3 regions of the Cupriavidus sp. WS genome follow, and region 1 is predicted to be linked to each of the others. Evidence: predicted binding sites of a transcription regulator. Region 1 holds the regulator's gene; each other region holds the start of a gene.
What was found. The regulator sigma-54, encoded in region 1, starts transcription at its own class of promoters, with help from an activator protein. The targets are predictions, from matches to a motif close to TGGCANGNAANCTGCTTT.
Positions count from the first base shown of each region.

Region 2: the regulator sigma-54 is predicted to act here: its motif matches at 3,142-3,159, upstream of K206_RS0112825 (ammonium transporter).
Region 3: the regulator sigma-54 is predicted to act here: its motif matches at 1,835-1,852, upstream of nifH (nitrogenase iron protein).

Region 1 covers NZ_AQPL01000129.1:32,708-39,764, reverse strand. The annotation lists gene K206_RS0112085 (SIS domain-containing protein) at 1-405, shown strand, start outside; gene lptC (LPS export ABC transporter periplasmic protein LptC) at 421-1,041, shown strand; gene lptA (lipopolysaccharide transport periplasmic protein LptA) at 1,134-1,778, shown strand; gene lptB (LPS export ABC transporter ATP-binding protein) at 1,813-2,601, shown strand; gene K206_RS0112065 (RNA polymerase factor sigma-54) at 2,735-4,210, shown strand; gene hpf (ribosome hibernation-promoting factor, HPF/YfiA family) at 4,260-4,610, shown strand; gene ptsN (PTS IIA-like nitrogen regulatory protein PtsN) at 5,029-5,484, shown strand; gene hprK (HPr(Ser) kinase/phosphatase) at 5,563-6,534, shown strand; gene K206_RS0112045 (PsiF family protein) at 6,737-7,057, shown strand, end outside.
Region 2 covers NZ_AQPL01000136.1:7,530-14,586, forward strand. The annotation lists gene K206_RS0112800 (class I adenylate-forming enzyme family protein) at 1-106, shown strand, start outside; gene K206_RS0112805 (SDR family oxidoreductase) at 171-929, opposite strand; gene K206_RS0112810 (CreA family protein) at 1,054-1,533, opposite strand; gene K206_RS0112815 (acyl-CoA thioesterase) at 1,559-2,044, opposite strand; gene K206_RS0112820 (HU family DNA-binding protein) at 2,280-2,561, opposite strand; gene K206_RS0112825 (ammonium transporter) at 3,191-4,393, shown strand; gene K206_RS0112830 (mechanosensitive ion channel family protein) at 4,563-5,399, shown strand; gene K206_RS0112835 (Bcr/CflA family multidrug efflux MFS transporter) at 5,416-6,636, opposite strand; gene K206_RS43680 (hypothetical protein) at 6,968-7,057, shown strand, end outside.
Region 3 covers NZ_AQPL01000090.1:11,426-18,482, forward strand. The annotation lists gene nifD (nitrogenase molybdenum-iron protein alpha chain) at 1-753, opposite strand, end outside; gene nifH (nitrogenase iron protein) at 820-1,701, opposite strand; gene K206_RS0109040 (group II truncated hemoglobin) at 2,096-2,569, shown strand; gene K206_RS0109045 (hypothetical protein) at 2,626-3,234, shown strand; gene K206_RS0109050 (ankyrin repeat domain-containing protein) at 3,305-3,865, shown strand; gene K206_RS0109055 (ArsC/Spx/MgsR family protein) at 3,878-4,327, shown strand; gene K206_RS0109060 (zinc ribbon domain-containing protein) at 4,368-4,604, shown strand; gene K206_RS0109065 (FAD-dependent oxidoreductase) at 4,601-6,280, opposite strand; gene K206_RS0109070 (2Fe-2S iron-sulfur cluster-binding protein) at 6,289-6,585, opposite strand; gene K206_RS0109075 (SIR2 family protein) at 6,638-7,057, opposite strand, start outside.

The DNA of each region.
Region 1 (7,057 bases):
GGCGCGCTCGGGCGCAAGCTGCTCACGCACGTGCGCGACGTCATGCGCAGCGGCAACGCCGTGCCCAAGGTGCGCGAAAACACGCCGCTGGCCCAGGCGCTGATGGAAATCACCCGCAAGGGCATGGCCATGACCGCCGTGGTGGACCCGGACGAGCGCCTGATCGGCGTGTTCACCGACGGCGACCTGCGCCGCCTGCTGGAGACGCCGCGCGACTGGAAGACCATGCCGATCAGTGAGGTCATGCACCGCTCGCCCCACGCCGTGGGCCCGGACCAGCTCGCCGTGGAAGCGGTGCAGGTGATGGAGGCCAACCGCATCAACCAGATGCTGGTGGTCGACGCCGACGGCCGCCTGGTGGGCGCGCTGCACATCCACGACCTGACCCGCGCCAAGGTCATCTGAGGCCGGCCACGACACATGCGGGAATTCCTGTCCTCCCTCGGCCGGCTCGGCATGCGGCTGCTGCCCCTGCTGCTGATGGCGCTGGTGGCCGGCAGCACGTTCTGGCTGGTGCAGGTCAATTCGCCGCGCGAGGCGCCCGCCGGGCCTGTCGGCGCCAAGCACGAGCCGGACTACTACATGGTCCGCTTCTCGGCCACCGAGCTGGCCGAGGACGGCAACACCAAGATGCGCTTCACCGGCGACAAGATGATCCACTTCGCCGACGACCAGACCTACGAAGTGACCAGGCCGGCCATGCGCGCCTACGAGATCGGCCGCCCGCCGGTCACGGGCCATGCCGACCGCGGCACCATGAACGCCGAGGGCTCGGTGGTGGACCTGTTCGGCAACGCCCTGATCGTGCGCGCGCAGGGGCCCGACCCGTCCAAGGACCCGCCCATGACGGCCGCCTCCGAGTATTTCCAGGTGCTGGTCAACGACGACATCGTCAAGACCGACAAGGCCGTCAAGCTCACGCGCGGGCCTTCCGTGATGACCGCCAACGGGCTCGTCTTCAACAACGTCACCCGCGAAGTACAATTGCTGGGTAACGTACACGGCACCATCATCACGGTCCCGCCGCCGGCCAGGCCGTGAGCAGGGCCTGACGTGGCCCCACCCGGAAACCGCCAGAGAAACGAAGCCGCCCGCGGGCCACAGCCGTCCGCGCCAACCGCCACCACGCCAATATGAATCCATTCCTGACGACATCGTCCTGTCGCCGCCGCGGCACGGCTGCCCTGATGACGGCTGCGGCCCTCCTCGGCCTGGCGCTGGCCGCGCCGGCCCGCGCCGAGAAGGCCGACCGCGACAAGCCGCTGGTGCTGGAGGCCGACAACGCCAGCTACGACGACGTCAAGCAGGTGTACGTACTGACCGGCAACGTGGTGCTGACCAAGGGCACGATGGTGCTGAAGTCGGACGCGGCGGAAGTGCGCACCGACCCCGAGGGCTACCAGTACGCGGTGGCCACCTCCAAGGGCGGCAAGCAGGCCTACATCCGCCAGAAGCGCGACAACGTCGACGAATACATCGACGGCTGGGGCGACCGCATCGAGTCCGACGGCAAGCAGGACCTGTCCAAGCTGATCGGCCACGCCCGCATGGCGCGCCTGGCCGGCGCCAAGCTGATCGACGAGATCCGCGGCGCGGTGATCACCTACGACAGCCGCAACGAGTTCTACACGGCCACCGGCGGCACCGACAACGCCACCGCGGGCAGCCCGTCCGGGCGCGTGCGCGCGGTGCTGTCGCCGCGCCAGGAGCAGCCCGCCAGCGGCGCCGCCGCCAGCGCGCTGCCGCTCAAGCCCGCGCCGGCCCCCGCCGCCCCCTGACCCCGCCGCAGCCGACCCACGGATTCACGCCTTCATGACCGCTACCCTGACCGAACCGTCGTCCGCGACCAACGTCCTGACCGAAAGCAGCACGCTCGTCGTGCGCCACCTGAAGAAGCGCTACGGCTCGCGCACGGTGGTCAAGGACGTGTCGCTCGACGTGAAAAGCGGCGAGGTGGTGGGCCTGCTCGGCCCCAACGGCGCGGGCAAGACCACCTCGTTCTACATGATCGTCGGGCTGGTGGCGCTGGACGAGGGCGACATCGTGCTCGACGACAAGCACATCAGCGGCCTGGCCATCCACGAGCGCGCCCGCATGGGCCTGTCCTACCTGCCGCAGGAAGCGTCGGTGTTCCGCAAGCTCAACGTGCAGGAGAACATCCGCGCCGTGCTGGAATTGCAGGTCCACGACGGCAAGCCGCTGGCCAAGGCCGAGATCGAGCGGCGCCTGGACACCCTGCTCGACGACCTGCAGATCGCCCACCTGCGCGACAACCCGGCGCTGTCGCTGTCGGGCGGCGAGCGCCGCCGCGTGGAAATCGCGCGCGCGCTGGCCTCCGCGCCGCGCTTCATCCTGCTCGACGAGCCGTTCGCCGGCGTGGACCCGATCGCGGTGGGCGAGATCCAGCGCATCGTCAGCTTCCTCAAGGCGCGCAACATCGGCGTGCTGATCACCGACCACAACGTGCGCGAGACCCTGGGCATCTGCGACCACGCCTACATCATCAGCGAAGGCACGGTGCTGGCGTCCGGGCAGCCGGAAGACATCATCGCCAACGAGTCGGTGCGCAAGGTCTACCTGGGCGAGAACTTCCGCATGTAGCCGCGGGAGGGGCACGCGGGGACACCCGCGAGGCGGCGTTCATGCCGCCTTTCGCCCCGCAAACGATCACGGCGACGCCAGCGATAGCAATTTCCGTTCCACCAGTACGGAAGTTGGGCATAAAATAGCTCGCATGAAACCGTCGCTACAGCTCCGCCTCTCGCAACATCTCGCGCTCACGCCGCAACTCCAGCAGTCGATCCGCCTGCTGCAACTGTCCACGCTCGAACTGCAGCAGGAAGTGGAACAGGCCCTGACCGAGAATCCGCTGCTCGAACGCGAGAACGACTGGATCGAAAGCCCGCTGCGCGTGGCCGCCGACGGCTCGGTCAACCTGCAGAGCGCGCCCGCGCCGGCCCCCGCCGACGGCCAGGGCACCAGCGAGAACCGCGCCGACGGCGCCGCCGACAGCGAGGACAGCTACAGCGACAGCGGCGAGGACTACGGCAACGACTGGAGCCTGGACGACTTCGCCCGCCGCCCGCAGGGCGACGAGGACGAAAAGACCCCGATGCAGTTGCGCGACGCGGAGCCCACGCTGCGCGAGCACCTGATGGAGCAGCTCGCCCCGCTGAAGATCTCCATGCGCGACAAGGGCCTGGCCATCTTCCTGATCGAGTCGCTCGACGACGACGGCTACCTGAGCGCCTCGCTCGAGGAAATCTGCACGGAACTGCCCGAGGAGCTCGAATTCGAGCTCGACGAGGTGCACGCCATCCTCACGCTGCTGCAGAGCTTCGACCCCGCCGGCGTGGGCGCGCGCAACGCCGCCGAATGCCTGGCGCTGCAGCTGCGCCGGCTCAAGCATCCGCAGCGCGAGCTGGCCCTGACCATCGTCACCAGCCATCTCGAACTGCTCGCGGTGCGCGACTACACGCGCCTGAAGAAGGCGCTGCAGGTCGACGAGGCCGACCTCAAGGCCGCGCACGAGCTGATCCGCTCGCTCGCGCCCTACCCCGGCCATGCCTACAGCCGCCCCGAAGCCGACTTCGTCGTGCCCGACGTGTTCGTGCGGAAAATGAGCGGCGGCTGGATCGCGCAGCTCAACCCGGATGTGATGCCGCGGCTACGCATCAACGACATGTACGCGCAGATCCTGCGCGGCGCAAAAGGCGACTCCGGCGCGGCCGGGCTGCAGCAGAAGCTGCAGGAAGCGCGCTGGCTCATCAAGAATATCCAGCAGCGCTTCGACACCATATTGCGCGTCGCACAAGCGATTGTCGAACGTCAAAAGAACTTCTTCACCCACGGGGAAATTGCGATGCGCCCCTTGGTTTTGCGGGAGATTGCCGATACACTGGGTTTACACGAGTCCACCATCTCTCGGGTGACAACTAATAAATACATGGCAACGCCGATGGGGACTTTCGAGCTGAAGTACTTCTTCGGCAGTCACGTATCCACGGAAACCGGCGGCGCGGCCTCATCAACGGCAATCAGGGCGTTGATCAAGCAACTCATAGGAGCCGAAGACCCCAGGAACCCCCTGTCGGACAGCAGGATCGCCGAACTGCTCGGCGAGCAAGGCTTCGTGGTGGCCCGGCGAACCGTGGCCAAATACCGTGAAGCGCTGAAAATCCCTGCCGTCAATCTCCGCAAGACTTTGTAGCCGAGCCGCACCGCCTGCCTGGTGTGGCTCTTTCAGAAGGAGAAACGCTATGAACTTCAAGATCAGTGGACACCACTTGGACATCACGCCCCCGCTGCGTGAGTACGTGGAAACGAAACTGGAGCGTATCGTCAGGCATTTCGATCAAGTCATTGGCGTAAGCGTGCTGCTCTCTGTCGACAATACAAAAGAAAAGGACCGGCGGCAATATGCGGAAATCAATCTACATCTCAAGGGCAAGGACATCTTTGTCGAGGCGCATCACGAAGACCTGTATGCCGCCATCGACGCACTGGTCGACAAGCTCGACCGGCAGGTGATTCGCCACAAGGATCGCGTGCAGAGCCACGACCGCGACGCGGTCAAGTACCAGATGGCCGCATCGCAGATGCAGCAATGACCGTGCCTGGCGGCCCGCCAAGGGGGCCGCCGGTGTCAGTCCCTTGAACCAGAACAAGCCGCGCCCGTTGCGCGGCTTTTTTGCGCCGTCCGCTTTCGTGTCCACCCTCGCGCCGGCGGCCGTTGCGCAATGCCACAAGGGGATTCCGCAACGCCCCGCCGCCGGTGTATGCTGCGCAATACATGAACGGTGGTTCAGCGATTCCGGGCATGCGCGCGGCACCGCTTCCGCGCACGGGCTATTGCGATGCACAAGGCGGGGGCGGGCCTGCTCTATAATGGCCAGACGCCCGACACCGGCATGGGACAACCGGTGCAATGCGGGTATGAGCCGGCACCAGCCTTTTCATCCCCTTTTTGCCTGGCGCGCCCCCCTGCCGGCCCCGGGCCTGCTTACTAGAAAAACCTGCGCATTCCACATGAATCGTTTGGCTAAATTGCTGCCACCCGGCAACATCAACCTCGACGTCAGCGTCACCAGCAAGAAGCGGGTGTTCGAACAGGCCGGGCTCCTCTTCGAGAACAACCACGGCGTAGCGCGCGCCACCGTGACCGACAACCTGTTTGCCCGCGAATCGCTGGGCTCGACCGGCCTCGGCGCCGGCGTGGCCATTCCGCACGGCCGCATCAAGGGCCTGAAGCAGCCGCTGGCCGGCTTCATGCGCCTGGCCGAGCCGATCCCGTTCGAGTCGCCGGACGGCAAGCCGGTATCGCTGCTGATCTTCCTGCTGGTGCCCGAGCAGGCCACCCAGCAACACCTGGAAATCCTCTCCGAGATCGCCCAGCTGCTGTCCGACCGCGAAATGCGCGAAGGACTCGCCACCCTGCCCACTTCCGATGCCGTGCACCAGTTGCTGACGCAATGGCATCCCTGATCCGCCTGGGCAGCCGCCACCCGGCACGCCGGGCGACGGCCCGCCCGGCCTGAAAGCCCGTCCCCCGAAAGTAGCCGCATGGAACTCACTGGCGTCACCTCGCAGTCGATCTTCGACGACAACGCAGCCGACATCAAACTCTCCTGGGTTGCTGGGCTGGAAGGCGCGGACCGCGCCTTCGACGTCGAGTTCGCGCGCGAAGCCACCTCCGCCGCCGACCTCGTCGGCCACCTGAACCTGATCCACCCGAACCGGATCCAGGTGCTCGGCAAGCCGGAGATCACCTACTACCAGCGCCTCGACGACGAGATGCGCAAGCGCCAGATGGGCGAGCTGATCCTGCTCGAGCCGCCGTTCCTGGTGATCGCCGACGGCATGGAGCCGCCGCCCGACCTGGAACTGCGCTGCACGCGCTCGTCCACGCCGCTGTTCACCACGCCGGTGTCCTCGGCCGCGGTGATCGACCACCTGCGGCTCTATCTCTCGCGGATCTCCGCGCCGCGCGTGACCATGCACGGCGTGTTCCTCGACATCCTCGGCATGGGCGTGCTGATCATGGGCGAGTCGGGCCTGGGCAAGAGCGAGCTCGGCCTGGAACTGATCTCGCGCGGACACGGGCTGGTGGCCGACGACGCGGTGGACTTCGTGCGCCTGGGGCCGGACTTCATCGAAGGCCGCTGCCCGCCGCTGCTGCAGAACCTGCTTGAGGTGCGCGGGCTGGGCCTGCTCGACATCAAGACCATCTTCGGCGAGACCGCGGTGCGCCGGAAGATGAAGATGAAGCTGGTGGTGCAGCTCGTGCGCCGCAACGACGGCGAGTTCGAGCGCCTGCCGCTCGATTCGCAATACCTCGACGTGCTCGGCCTGCCGATCCACATGGTCAAGATCCAGGTGGCGGCCGGCCGCAACCTCGCCGTGCTGGTCGAGGCCGCCGTGCGCAACACCATCCTGCGCCTGCGCGGCATCGACACGCTGCGCGACTTCATGGACCGCCAGCGCGCGGCGATGCAGGCCGACGTGGTCGCGCGCGGCCAGGGCCGGCTGCTCTGAAGCGCCGGGAGCGCGGGCGCGCGCGCGCAGAAAGCGCGCCCGCCCCGCGCGGTTTTCATTTGCTTACATTGCTTGCGGGTCCAGGCCGTCAACGGCTTTGGGACATCGTCCGTTTTGTGCTGTAATGGGCATCGAGCCCACCCCGAGCCGCCGCGCCGACAGGCCGGCGGCCATGACGTTTTCCACAGCCAGGAGAGCAAGCATGAAGAAGATGATCGCGATGTGCGCGCTGGTAGCCCCGCTGTTCGCCAGCGTGGCGTTTGCCCAGACGGCTGCGGCCCCCGCCGCACCCGCCGCCCCCGCGGCGGCACCCGCAGCCGCCAACACCCAGCAGGACAAGATGAAGGCCTGCAACACCCAGGCTTCCGGCAAGAAGGGCGACGAGCGCAAGACCTTCATGAAGGGCTGCCTGTCGAACAAGCCGGCGGCGGCGCCCGGCAACAGCCAGCAGGAAAAGATGAAGGCGTGCAACAAGGACGCCACCGGCAAGAAGGGCGACGAGCGCAAGGCCTTCATGAAGGAT
Region 2 (7,057 bases), on a different contig from region 1:
CAAGGTGCCGGTGCGGATCGTGTTCTGCCCGGAGATGCTGCCGCGCAACGCCAACGGCAAGATCCTGAAGTCGACGCTGCGCAAGATGTTCGATGCGGCGGCCTGACGCTGGCCCGACGCGGCCACGGCGGCGCGGCTGCGTGCCGGCCCCGCGTTCCGCGCCGCGCCGCTCAGCCGCGCCCGACGAACGGCATCTTGGTGGCCATCACGGTCATGAACTGCACGTTGGCGTCGAGCGGCAGGTTGGCCATGTGGACCACGGAGCTGGCCACGTGGGCCACGTCCATGAGCGGCTCCGGCGCGATCTCGCCGTTGGCCTGCGGCACGCCGCGCGCCATGCGCGAGGCCATGTCGGTGGCGGCGTTGCCGATGTCGATCTGGCCGCAGGCGATGTCGTGGGCGCGGCCGTCGAGCGAGAGGCTCTTGGTCAGGCCGGTGATGGCGTGCTTGGTGGCCGTGTACGGCACCGTGTTCGGCCGCGGCGCGTGCGCCGAGATCGAGCCGTTGTTGATGATGCGCCCACCGCGCGGGCTCTGCGACTTCATCAGCGCGAAGGCCGCGCGCGAGCACAGGAACACGCCGGTCAGGTTGGTGTTGACCACCGCCAGCCACTGCTCCACCGACAGTTCGTCGATCGGCACCGCCGGCGCGTTGATGCCGGCGTTGTTGAACAGCACGTCGAGCCGGCCGAATTCCCTGCGGACCGTCTCGAACAGGCGCTCCACCGAGGCCGGGTCGCCCACGTCGCACTGCACCGCCAGCGCGACGTGGCCGTCCGCGCGCGCCTGCGCGGCCAGCGCCTCGATCGACTCGGCCGTGCGGCCGGCGAACACCACGCGGTAGCCCGCCGCCAGCAGCGCCTGCGCCACCGCCTTGCCGATGCCGCGGGCCGCGCCCGTCACCAGCGCCACCTTGCCTTGCTGAGTCATGTTGTCTTCTCCGATGCTTGATTGGAATTGCAGCGGGCCGGGCCCGGGGTCTGGCCCGCCGGATGGGAATGCGTGGACGATGCTGGACGATGCGGATATGGCGGGAAGCGGGATCCCGGCGGCGCTACCTGATCGGAATCGGCGTGTCCGCCCCCACCGGCACCGCGGTCACGCTGTTCTGCGGACTGCCGGAGACGATGCGGTCGGAATACGTGAGGTAGACCAGCGTGTTGCGCTTGCGGTCCACCGTGCGCACCACGTGCAGCGCCTTGAACAGGATCGACATGCGCTCGGAGAACACATTGTCCTGCTGGCGCAGCGGCTCCTTGAACGAGATCGGGCCCACCTGGCGGCAGGCGATCGAGGCTTCGGCCGGGTCCTCCGCCATGCCCAGCGATCCCTTGATGCCGCCGGTGCGCGCGCGCGACACGTAGCAGGTCACGCCCGCCACCACCGGATCGTCATAGGCTTCGATCACCACCTTGTCGGAGCCCGTGATGCGGAAATTGGTGCTGACGCTGCCGATCTCCTCGGCCCGCGCCGGCAGCGCGAGCGCCAGCAGCGCCGGCGCGGCAAGGGCAAAAGCGAGCTTGCGCTTCCTCATGGTCTGCATGGCCGCGCCCATCGTCTCAGGACGCCTTGCCGGTGATCTCGTCATGCCGTTTTTCCATTTCCTGGCGCAGCTGGCGGCGCGCCTGCGCGGCGGCGAAGCGCTGGCGCTCCACCTCGTCGCGCGGCTGCAGCGTCGGCACCTCGGCCGGGGCGCCGTTGTCGTCCACCGCCACCATCGTGAAGTAGCAGCTGTTGGTATGGCGCACCAGCTTGCTGCGGATGTTCTCCGTCACCACCTTGATGCCGATCTCCATCGAGCTGCGGCCCGTGTAGTTGACCGCCGCCAGGAACGTCACCAGCTCGCCGACGTGGATCGGCTGGCGGAACACCACCTGGTCCACCGACAGCGTCACCACGTAGCGCCCCGCGTAGCGGCTGGCGCAGGCATAGGCCACCATGTCGAGATACTTGAGGATGGTGCCGCCGTGCACGTTGCCGGAGAAGTTGGCCATGTCCGGTGTCATCAACACGGTCATGGAAAGCTGGTGGGACAGGTCATTCATGATCAAAATCCGGATTCTGGGGGCTGCCGGGCAGGTCCGCGAAGGCCCGCGCCGATGCCCGGCAGTGTAACCCGGAACGGCCGCGCCGCCGCGCCCGCGCGGGCGGGGACGATGCCGCCGGCGATACCGCCGGAGACACGGGCAATGAGATGCGGGAGATGGGAATGCGGGACGATAAAAAAGCGGCCTTTCGAGGCCGCCTTCTCATTTCCGCTGCGCTGCAGACGCGAACTGCTTACTTCTTCTTGTTCACAGCGTCCTTGAAGCCTTGGCCGGCGGAGAACTTCACCGTCTTGGCGGCCGGAATCTTGATGGTTTCGCCAGTACGCGGGTTGCGGCCGGTGCGCGCTGCGCGCTTGCCCGAGCCAAAGCTGCCGAAACCCACCAGCGTTACCGAATCACCCTTGGCAACCGCCTTCTTAATGTTGTCCAGAGCGGCATTCAGCGCGCGCTCTGCTGCAGCATTGCTCAGTTCCGCGTCAGCGGCGATGGCAGATACCAGTTCACCTTTATTCATGGCTGATTTCCCTTGTTGGTCGTCGTCATCGGAGTGTCTGCCACGCGGCAAATCACCGATCGGCGCAGTCTAATCCGCGCTTTACGCATTGGGCAATCCCCAGTGGCACCAATGCAACGAAAAAAGCCGGAAATCCTTGAGTCAAGCGCCTTTGCGGGGAATTTACACTCCTTTTCCACGCTTTCAAATACGGTTCGTGAGGGTAGCCGAATTCGAACGCGCGTAAGTCCGCGGGCACGGCGCGCGAGCCTGTCCGGCACCGGCCGCCCGGCCCCGCCGCGCGGCCCGGAAGCCCCCTGGCGCCCCCGTCGGAACCGGCAGCGCCACCGACGCCGCCATGCACCGATATGGCGACAACGCTCATTTTGGTGCAGACCAGGACCATCCGCGCGCCCCAAATCAATGCACCGCATCATTTTGGCGCAGGCCGTGCGGACCGCCGGCTCGCCTCCCGGCGCGCGGCACGGCGCATTCTGCCCGCCCGCGGCCGACATTGCCAGTCCCCGATCACCGCCGCCGGCCACAAAGCAGTGCGGCAACCACCAAGACGGTGCAGTCATGCACCTGCATGGGACCAATCTGGAACGGTTATTGCATACGGGTGCTCCCATTTTGAGCATGAGGAATGTATGGACAATTGGAAGAGCGGCACCGATGCCCTGTTCATCCTGTTAGGGGCGATCATGGTGCTCGCCATGCACGCGGGCTTTGCGTTTCTTGAACTCGGCACGGTGCGCAAGAAAAACCAGGTCAATGCGCTGGTCAAGATTTTGGTGGATTTCGCCATATCCACGATTGCCTATTTCTTTATCGGCTATACGGTGGCTTATGGCGTGGAGTTCCTCGCCAGCGCCCAGACGCTGGCGCAGCGCAGCGGTTATGAACTGGTGAAGTTCTTCTTCCTGGCGACATTTGCCGCGGCCATTCCGGCGATTATCTCGGGCGGCATTGCCGAGCGCTCGCGTTTCAACCCGCAACTGGTGGCCACCTTCGTCCTGGTCGGCCTGGTCTACCCGTTCTTCGAGGGCATCGCCTGGAACAACCGCTTCGGCGTGCAGGACTGGATCGCCTCGGTGGCCGGCGCCCCGTTCCACGACTTCGCCGGCTCGGTGGTGGTCCATGCGATGGGCGGCTGGATCGCGCTGCCGGCCATCCTGCTGCTGGGCGCGCGCCGCGGCCGCTACCAGAAGGATGGCCGCATCAGCGCGCATCCGCCCTCCAACATCCCGTTCCTGGCGCTGGGCGCCTGGGTGCTGGCGGTGGGCTGGTTCGGCTTCAACGTGATGAGCGCGCAGACCGTCGACAAGATCAGCGGGCTGGTGGCGATCAACTCCCTGATGGCGATGGCCGGCGGCACGCTGGCGGCCTGGGCCGCGGGCCGCAACGATCCCGGCTTCGCCTACAACGGGCCGCTGGCCGGGCTGGTGGCGGTGTGCGCGGGCTCGGACCTGATGCACCCGCTGGGCGCGCTGATCACCGGCGCCATCGCCGGCGTGCTGTTCGTCTATCTGTTTACGCTGGCGCAGAACAAATGGCACATCGACGACGTGCTGGGCGTGTGGCCGCTGCACGGCCTGTGCGGCGCGTGGGGCGGCATTGCCGCCGGCATCTTCGGCGCGCGCGCGCTGGGCGGCATCGGCGGCGTCTCGCTGGTCGCGCAACTGATCGGCACCCTGCTGGGCATCGTCATCGCCCTGGTCGGCGGCACCGTGGTCTACGGCACGCTCAAGAAGGTGGTCGGCATCCGGCTCGATGCCGAATCGGAATACAACGGCGCGGATCTCTCGCTGCACCGCATCTCGGCCACGCCGGAGCGCGAAACCAGCTGGTGAGCCGGCCGCCGCGGCAGACACCAAGCCCCACAATTCTGTGCTTGAACTTCCGCTCGCCGCAACGCAATAATGCGTAGCCCGCACGTGCGCCGCGCCGCAGGCGCGCGCGGGCGGCGCCGCACGACGTTCGGTGTTCATGAACCTGCAAGAGCCAGCAAGGGAGAACGCGATGGATGCCACCACGCTGCAGAAGCTACAGGAAGTCGTCGTCGCCTACGCGACGGAGTTTGGGGTCAAGGTGCTTGCCGCCCTGGCCTTCTGGGTGATCGGCCGCTGGCTGATCCATTTCGTGGTGCGCCTGGTGCAGGGCTCGCTGGCCAAGCAGAAGGTCGACCCCACGCTGCTGCGCTACGTCGGCTCGATCGTCACGGTCACGCTGAACGTGGTGCTGGTGATCGGCATCCTCGGTTATTTCGGCATCCAGACCACCACCTTCGCCGCGCTGATCGCGGCGGCCGGCGTGGCCGTCGGCATGGCGTGGTCGGGCCTGATGGCCAACTTCGCCGCGGGCGCCTTCCTGGTGGTGCTGCGCCCGTTCAAGGTCGGCGACTTCGTGACGGTGGCCGGCGTGACCGGCACGGTCAGGGAGATCGGCCTGTTCGCCACCACGCTGGACACGCCCGACAACGTGCTGACCGTGGTCGGCAACAACAAGATCTTCTCCGACACCATCCAGAACTTCAGCGCCAACGCCTTCCGCCGCGTCGAGCTCAAAGCCCAGCTGGCCGGCAGCACCGATGCGGCCGCGGCCATCGCGCTGCTCAAGGAACGCCTGGCCGCGCTGCCCAACGTCCTGGCCGAGCCCGCGCCGGACGTGGAAATCCTGGAGTTCACGCTGGTCGGCCCGGTCCTGGCGGTGCGCCCGTACTGCCATAACGACAATTACTGGCAGGTGTATTTCGACACCAACCGCGTCATCCGCGAGAGCTTCGGCGAAGCCGGCTACGCCGCGCCGATGCCGGCGCAACTGGTGGTCTTGCAGCAAAGCGGCGCCGCCGCGTCCTGACCCCGCGCGGCCCGGCTCATGCCGGGCGCTGCGCCTGCATGCCGGCGCGGCCGACCAGGCGCATGCCCACCGCGCCGATCCCGCACACCGCCATGACCACGGCGAGCGGCAGCGCGGTGCCGTCGCGCCAGACGCTGACCGCGGCGCCGGCCAGCGTGCCGAGCGAAAACTGCAGCGTGCCCATCAGCGCCGAGGCCGTGCCGGCCCGGTGGCCCTGATGGGCCATCGCCAGCGCCGACGCATTGGGCAAGATGCAGCCCAGGCTGCCGATGAACACGAAGAACCCCGCCAGCAGCACCGGCAGCGGCGCCGTGCCCGCCAGCGCCACCGCGGCCAGCATCACGCCGGCCGCGCAAGGCGCCAGCAGCGCGCCGCGCAGCACGTGGTCGAGCGCGCGGTTGCGCACCAGCCGCGCGTTGACCTGCGACATGGCGATCAGGCCCAGCGCATTGGTGCCGAACACGAAGCCGTAGTGCGATGGCGCGATGCCATGCAGCTCGATCAGCACGAACGGCGAACCCGCGATGTACGCGAACATGCCGGCCTGCGCGCAGCCGGCCGACAGCGAATAGCCGACGAAACCACGGTCGCGCAGCAGCTCGCCGTAGTTGGACAGCACGCGGCCCAGGCGCAGCGGCATGGCGCTGGCGTGGTCGAGCGACTCTTCCATATAGCGGTGGACCACCAGCAGGATCAGCAGGCTGGCGCCGCACAGCAGCCAGAAGATGGCGCGCCAGCCGAACACGCCGAGCACGGCGCCGCCGATGATCGGCGCCAGGATCGGCGCCAGCCCCATGACCAGCATCAGCGAGGAAAAGGCGCGCGCGGACTCGTGCGCCTCGAGCCGGTCGCGGATCACCGCGCGCGCCATCACCATGCCGGCGCAGCCGCCCAGCGCCTGCAGGAAGCGCCACAGCATCAGCGCCTCGACGTCGCGCGCGAGCGCGCAGCCGGCCGCGGCCGCCGCGTACAACGCCAGCCCGGCATAGAGCGGCGGCTTGCGCCCGAAGCGGTCGCTGATCGGGCCATAGAAAGCCTGCCCCGCCGCCAGCCCCACCAGGAAGGTGCCCAGCGTCAGCTGCACGCGCCCGATGTCCACGCCGAGATCCGCCGCCAGCGCGGGAAAGCTCGGCAGGTACATGTCGATGGACAGCGGCCCCAGCGCGGTCAGCGACGCGCATACCAGCAGCCAGAGGGGGAAACGCGCGGCCCGGGGGGCGCGGGCGGAGAGGCTCATCGGAACATCCTGGGGAACGGGGGACGCGCAGCCGGCGGCGCGCGCGGGGAACGGCAAGGCGAAAGGCGTAATTGTTGCATAGCGTAACAAGCCGCGCATCCGCGGCGGCAAACGCGGATGATGCTGGCGCGCGCGGCGTGCGCGCGCCCGGCGGCGAAGGTCCGCGCCCGGGCGCGCCGCCGCGCGGCGTGGATCAGGGGGGCTGGCTTTCAACCGCGGCAAGGCCAAGGGTACAATGCCACCCTGTCGGCCGCCCGGGGCGGACGGTCACGCAGCCCGACGCACCGCGGAAGCCAGCCTGCCGGCATGGCTTCCGGCAACGTTTTCCTGCATGAGAACAAGACACGCTCTGCTTACCGCCTTACTGACCCTGGCCGCCGCCGGCGCGGCCAGCTTGCCGTGGGCGCGGCACGCGCACGCG
Region 3 (7,057 bases), on a different contig from region 1:
CAGGCCGATCTCCTCGAGCAGGATGCGGCTGGACCAGGCGTCGCCGCCGATGTTGTAGTCGCCGATGATGGCCACGTCGTAGGGTGTGGAGACGAAGTCCGGGCGCTTGTCGGGGTCGGCCTTGTCGAACACCCAGTCGCGGATGGCGTCGTTGGCCAGGTGGTGGCCCAGCGACTGGCTCACGCCGCGGAAGCCCTCGCAGCGCACCGGCACGATGGTGTGGCCTTCATACTGCTTGCTCTTGCGCTTGGAGACCGCCTCGATGTCGTCGCCGATCAGGCCGATCGGGCATTCGCTCTGGATCGAGATGCCCTTGTTCAGCGGGAACAGTTCCTGGATCTCGTCGATGATCTTGTCGAGCTTCTTGTCGCCGCCGAAGACGATGTCCTTTTCCTGGAAGTCGGAGGTGAACTGCATCGTCACGAAGGTGTCGATGCCGGTGGTGCCGATGTAGTAGTTGCGGCGCGCGGCCCACGAATACTGGCCGCAGCCCACCGGGCCGTGGCTGATGTGGATCATGTCCTTGATCGGGCCCCACACCACACCCTTGGAGCCGGCATAGGCGCAGCCGCGGATGGTCATCACGCCGGGCAGCGACTTGATGTTGGATTTGACGCCACAGTCGGGCTTGCCGTCCTCGAAGGTGCCCAAATGCTTGGCGCGCCGCTTGGCCATCTTTTCGGGATAGGCCTTCAGCACTTCGTCGATCAGGGCCTTGTTCGCGGCCTTGCGCTCTTCAACGGTGGCGCTCATGGAAATACTCCGTAAGTAGATTGAGATTGCCGGGCGGGCCGCCTGCGCGGCCCGCCGCGCGGGTCGTTACGCGACCAGTTCCTGGGCCGACTTGCCGACCTGCGATTCGTCGACGGCCTTCATGATCCCGTGCTCCATCAGCAGGTCTTCGAGCTGGTCCATCGTGATCGGGGTCGGGATGGTGCCGTTGCCGGCGTTGTTGTGGATCTTGGTGGCGAGCTGGCGGTACTCGCCGGCCTGCTTGGAGTCCGGCGCGAACTCGAGCACCGTCATGCGGCGCAGCTCGGCGTGCTGCACGATGTTGTCGCGCGGCACGAAGTGGATCAGCCTGGAGCCCAGCATCTTCGCCAGCGCCTCGGCCAGCTCGAGCTCCTTGTCGGTCTGGCGCTCGTTGCACACCAGCCCGCCCAGGCGCACGCCGCCGCTGTTGGCGTACTTCAGGATGCCCTTCGAGATATTGTTGGCCGCGTACATGGCCATCATCTCGCCCGACATCACGATGTAGATCTCCTGCGCCTTGTTCTCGCGGATCGGCATGGCGAAGCCGCCGCACACCACGTCGCCGAGCACGTCGTACGAGACGTAGTCCACGCCGTCGTAGGCGCCGTTCTCCTCGAGGAAGTTGATCGAGGTGATGACGCCGCGCCCGGCGCAGCCGACGCCCGGCTCCGGACCGCCGGACTCCACGCAGCGGATGTCCTTGTAGCCGATCTTCATCACGTCCTCGAGTTCGAGGTCTTCCACCGAGCCGGCCTCGGCGGCCAGCGAGAGGATGGTGTCCTGCGCCTTCGCGTGCAGGATCAGGCGGGTCGAGTCCGCCTTGGGATCGCAGCCGACGATCAGGATCTTCTGGCCGAGATCGGTCAGCGCCGCCAGCGTGTTCTGCGAGGTGGTCGACTTGCCGATGCCGCCTTTGCCGTAGAAGGCGATTTGCCGAAGTTGAGACATTGCAGTTCTCCAATCAGGAAGAAGGATTGATACCAAGGTTGCGTAGCCGCGACCATGTCAGCCTGTCGTGCCTGTATGGGTCTTATTCTGTCGAGTCACGCCCCGGCCGGACCAGTGTCCGCGCAAGCCCTCAACAGCAGCTTCCATGCCATGCGCGCGCGGCGCCCCGCCGGATGCGTCCCGAATGTCCGCGAACGGCGCGGCAGCGCGGCTTTGCGGGATGCCGCGCGCGGCCGGCGCCGGCGCGCGCGGGCTTGTCGGGAACCCGACAAAGCGTGCGAACTTCGTCGCGAACGGCACTGCCCGGACGCGCCGCGCGCGCGGCCCCATGCGCCAATGCGTGCCGCATGCGCGGTTTCCCGGGCTGGTACGGTTATTGCGGAAATGCCGTGCCATGAACACACCAGCAACCCGACCCGATCCCGCCGCGCAGCCCGCGCAACCGACGCCGGCCACGCAGCCGACGCAGCCCGCGGCGCAACGCGCGCGGCCGACGCACTACGAGCGCCTCGGCGGCGACGCCGCGGTCGCGCGGCTGGTCGACGCCTTCTACCGCCACATGGACACGCGCGCCGACGCGCGCGGCATCCGCGCCATGCACGAGCCCGACCTGTCGCCGACCAAGGCGGTGCTGGTGAGCTACCTGTGCGAATGGCTCGGCGGCCCGCCGCGCTATTCCACCCAGCACGGCCATCCGCGCCTGCGCATGCGCCACGCCGGCTTCGCCATCGGCGCGGCCGAGCGCGACGCATGGCTGGCCTGCATGCGCGCCGCGCTCGACGAGACCGGCGCCGATGCCGCGCTGCGCGACGAACTGATGCCCGCCTTCTTCAAGATCGCGGACTGGATGCGCAACCCCCGAACCTGATTCCGCCCCGACCCGAGCCACCCGCCCATCACGCTTTCCACCGACAAGGACCCGCCATGCCCGCCACGCTTGCCCGCAAGGAGATCGACGACACCGCGTTCGCCCGTCTCGAACACGAAGGCCGCCTGCTCAACCCGCTGCTCAAGGCCCCCACCGGCAAGTCCGGCCGCTTCGGTTTTCGCGGCGAGCTCGCGCTGCGCTTCGCGCCCAGGCTCGCCGACGAGGCCCGCCCGCCCGAGCTGACCTGCGACCAGGTGATGGCCGTGGCCACCATCGGCGAGAAGCAGCTGCCGTTCTTCGCCGGCTACCTGCTGAGCTTCGAATACCTGAAGGACGTGGCCGAGGTGCTCGGCGACACGCTGACGGCCGGCGGCAAGTACTTCCTGTTCTGCGACAACATCGACCTGAGCAGGAAATACCAGGTGCCGTACAAGGGCGCGATGTTCTACGTGCTGCCCATCTTCGAGTCCACCGTCTACAACGAGATGCTCGAACTGCTGTACCTGGAGAAGAACGACCTGAAGAAGCGCGACACCGCCGGCAAGCTCGACGCGGTGGCCGACGCCGCGCTCCGCTTCGACGTGACCTTCGACACCATCACCTACGCCGAAGGGCTGGAGCTGATGGGCCCGGTGCGCAACCCCAACGAGAACCGCCCGGTCTGATCCCCCGCGGGCGCCGGCCGCCTTGGCCCGGCGGCGCCTTCCGACCCACGCCAGACAGCGAGACGCCACCATGATCCCGTCCACCGACACCGCGCTGGCCGTCGCCGGCCGCGTCATCGAGGCCACCGCCGAAGCGGCCGGCGCCGGCGTGCCGCCGGTCATCCCCGCGGCGCTCGCCACGTGGCTGGCCTATCACGACTTCCCGGACCTGCACGCGCGCGCCGCCAACGGCGACACGCCGCTGATGCGCGCGGCCTGGCGTGGCGAGGACGCGGTGGCCGCGGCGCTGCTGGCCTACGGGGCCGCGCCCGGCGCGGTCAACGACGACGGCAACGGCGCGCTCTGGTTCGCCTGCCTGCACGGCAACCCCGTGACCATCGTGCGCCTGATCCAGGCCGGCGCGCCGATCGACCACGCCAACGACGACGACATCACCTGCCTGATGCAGGCCGCGGCCAGCGGCCGGCTGGAGGTGCTGCAGATCCTGCTGGCGCACGGCGCCTCGGCCAACCTGTACGCGCCCGACGGCCGCAGCGCGCTCGACATGGCCGCCGAGCGCGGCCTGCAGCTGCTGCGCGCGGCGCGCCGCATGGCCATGCCCGCGCTCGACGCCGCGCTGCGGGAAGCCTGAGCGAAACCGCCCATGAGCCATATCGTCTTCTATGGAAAACCCGGCTGCGGCGGCAACGCGCGGCAAAAGGCGCTGCTGCGCGCGGCCGGCCACACGCTGGAAGTGCGCGACCTGCTGCGCTGGCCCTGGACCGGCGAGGCGCTGCTGGCCTACCTGGCGCCGCTGCCGGTCGGCGCGTGGTTCAACCGCGCGGCGCCGCGCGTCAAGTCCGGCGAGGTGGTGCCCGAGAAACTCGACGCCGGCGCCGCGCTGGCCCTGCTGCTGGCCGAGCCGCTGCTGATCCGGCGCCCGCTGATGGCGCACGGCGAGCGGCGCATGGCGGGCTTCGACGTCGCCGCCGTGCACGCATGGGTCGGGCTCGGCGCCGACGCCCCCGCCGCGGACCGGCCGCTGGAGGGCTGCGCGGCGGCCGTGGGCCACTGCGCCGCGCTGACCGATGCCGGACCGAAGCGACCCGAATGAATCGCATGAATCCCATGAATCGCGTTGAACGGAGTTGACGATGCCGCTGTACGACTATCTTTGCCAGGCCTGCGGGCACCGCTTCGAGACGCTGGTGCGCGCCGGCGCCACGCCAGCCTGCCCGCAATGCGGCGGCACCGCGCTGGACAAGCAGGTCAGCGCGCCGGCCGCGCCCGGCAAGAGCAAGGCCATCGTCGCCGCCGCGCGCCGGCAGGCCGCGCGCGAAGGCCACTTCAGCCAGTACAGCGCGGCCGAGCGCAACAAGCTGCTGCGCTAGGCCGGCCGCCGTGCGATCTCCGCGTGGCTGCCCGGCCCGTCGCTGCCCGGCCGCGCGCCGGCCGCCAGCAGCCGCGCGTTCAGCGCCAGCGCGAACTCGCGCCACGCCGCCGCCAGGTCGAGCACGATGGCGCGCTGCAAGGCCGCGTCCGGCCGATGCTCCTCGGGAAAACCGGACAGCGCGCACGCGCTGCCGTTGAAGGCCAGCGCCGCGTCCATGAGCTGCCGGTTCCAGCCGTCGAAGACGGCCAGCAGCACCGGCGTCAGTGCATGCCGGCCGGCCTGCGCCGGACCCGCGCGGCCGGCGCCGAGCCCGGGCAGCAGCGTGTCGAGCGCGTCCAGCGCCTCGCTGTAGACCTGCTCCGCGGTGGCCAGCAGCGCGCGCTGCGTCGGCTGCTGCGGCTGCTGGCTCGACAGCAGCCGCTCCAGGTGCTGGCGGTAGCGCGAGGGCGCCTGCTCGCGGCGCGCCGACACGCAGGCGGCGAACGCCGCGCGCGCCTCGGCCGCACTGTCCTCATTGCCGTCATTGCCCGCATCGTCGCCGGCGCCGTCCGCCGCCGGCGCCAGCGCCCGCGCGATGCGCGCCGCCGCTTCCAGCGCGCCTTCGAGGTGGCCGGCACCATGCGCGGCGCTCTCGCTGCCGCCGAAATGCAGCCGTCCCGACCAGTGCGCCAGGCGCAGCCCGGGATCGGCCTGGGGCAGCGCCGCCGGGCCGGCGCGGTCGGCGCGGCTGCAGGTCCACGGCTCGTCGGCCCAGTCGAGCAGATGCTGGCGGCCGCCGTGCTGCGCCTCGGCGCCGTACAGCTGGGCCAGCTGGCTCTCCACCAGCAGCGCGGTGCCGCGCCGGAACTCGGCGCGCTGCGCCGCGCCGAGCGCGACGAAGCCGCCCAGCGCGCCGGCCTCGGTGGCGTCGTCGCTGGCATCGAACACCTCGCCCAGCATGGCCTGGGCATGGCGCACGAAGGCATTGCCCGAATGCCCCGCCTGGCGCCAGAACGGGCGGGCGTAGGTGGTCACCACCTTGGCCTGCGCCGCCATCCAGGTCGGCGTGGCGGCGAGCATGCCGGCCAGCGCCGCGGGCAGCGGCGGCTCGAAGGCGACGCGCTCGTGCGCCAGGCGCGGCGGCAAGGCCAGCACCACGTGGCGCGCGCGCAGCAGGCGCGTGCCGCCGCCTTCTCCACCTTCGGGCCCCAGTTCGAGTTCCAGTTCGACGTGGGTGCCGCGGTCGCGCAGCCGGCGCAGCGCGCTGCCGGTGCGCAGGCTGCCCGCCGGCAGCGCGTCGGCCAGCGCCGCCACCAGGCGCTGCGCGCCGCCGGCGATGCGGCGCGCGCCGGCATGCACGCCGCCGGGCGCCATGCGCCGCTCGGGCGCGCGGTCCGGGTCGGTGAGCCAGAGCGCGTCGCCGGGGTCGTGCTGGGGCCGGCTGGCCAGCCCGAGCTCGTCGAGCAGCGCGGCGACGCGCGGCTCGGTCTCGGGCCAGAACCACGCCGGGCCGAGGTCCAGCATCTGTCCGGTGGCTTCGCAGCGCCGCGACAGCGCGCGGCCGCCGAGCCGCGCGCGCGCCTCGACCAGCACCAGCGAGCGCCCCCGCGCGTGCAGCGCGCGCGCCAGCGCGAGGCCGCACACCCCGGCGCCGACGATGGCCACGTCGGCCAGCAGCGCTTCGACCCCGGCCACGGCGCGGCTCAGACGAAGCTCAGCAGCTCGACCGTCACCGGCTCTTCGCCCAGCACCGCCTGGCAGGCCAGGCGCGACTTGGCGCCGACGCCGACGATGGTGTCCAGCTTCTCGTTCTCGCCGCGCTGGATCTTCGACAGGCTCTTGCGCCCCTCCTGCACGAAGACGTGGCAGGCGCCGCATTCGGCCTTGCCGTCGCACTTGTGCGCGATGGGCTCGCCGCTGGCGAGCAGCGCCTGCAGCAGCGTGGCGCCGGCGGCCACATCATAGGTCTTGCCGGCGGGCAGTACGGTCAGTGCGGTCATGATTTCGGTTTCTCCGGTTGGTTTGCGATGCATGAAAAAGCGCCGGGCGCCGCTACGCGGCCAGGGCGGGCCGCAGCGCGGCCACCAGCGCGTCGGCGAACGCCGGCAGCGGCATGGCGATGCGGGCGATGCCCTGCTCTTCCAGGAAGCGCGCCTCCATGCGCGTGGGCGCGTCGGGCAGCACCGCCCAGTGCGCGCCGGACGAGCGCTTCATGATCTGGCGCGCGAAGCTGCGCGTGAGCTGGTCGTCGAAGCGGCAGCCCAGGAACAGGAAGCCGCGCCCGCCGCGCCAGGCCTGCACGGCCGGCGGGATCGGGGTCTGGATGTCGATCTCGGTCAGCACCTCGACGTAGTCGCTGTCGGACACCAGGTAGTTGGCGGCCGGCGCGTGGCCGCCGATCGGCTTGTACAACAGCGCGCCGGCGGCGGGCACGTCCGGCAGCGGCTCGCCGTGCGGGCCGTAGGCGCCGAA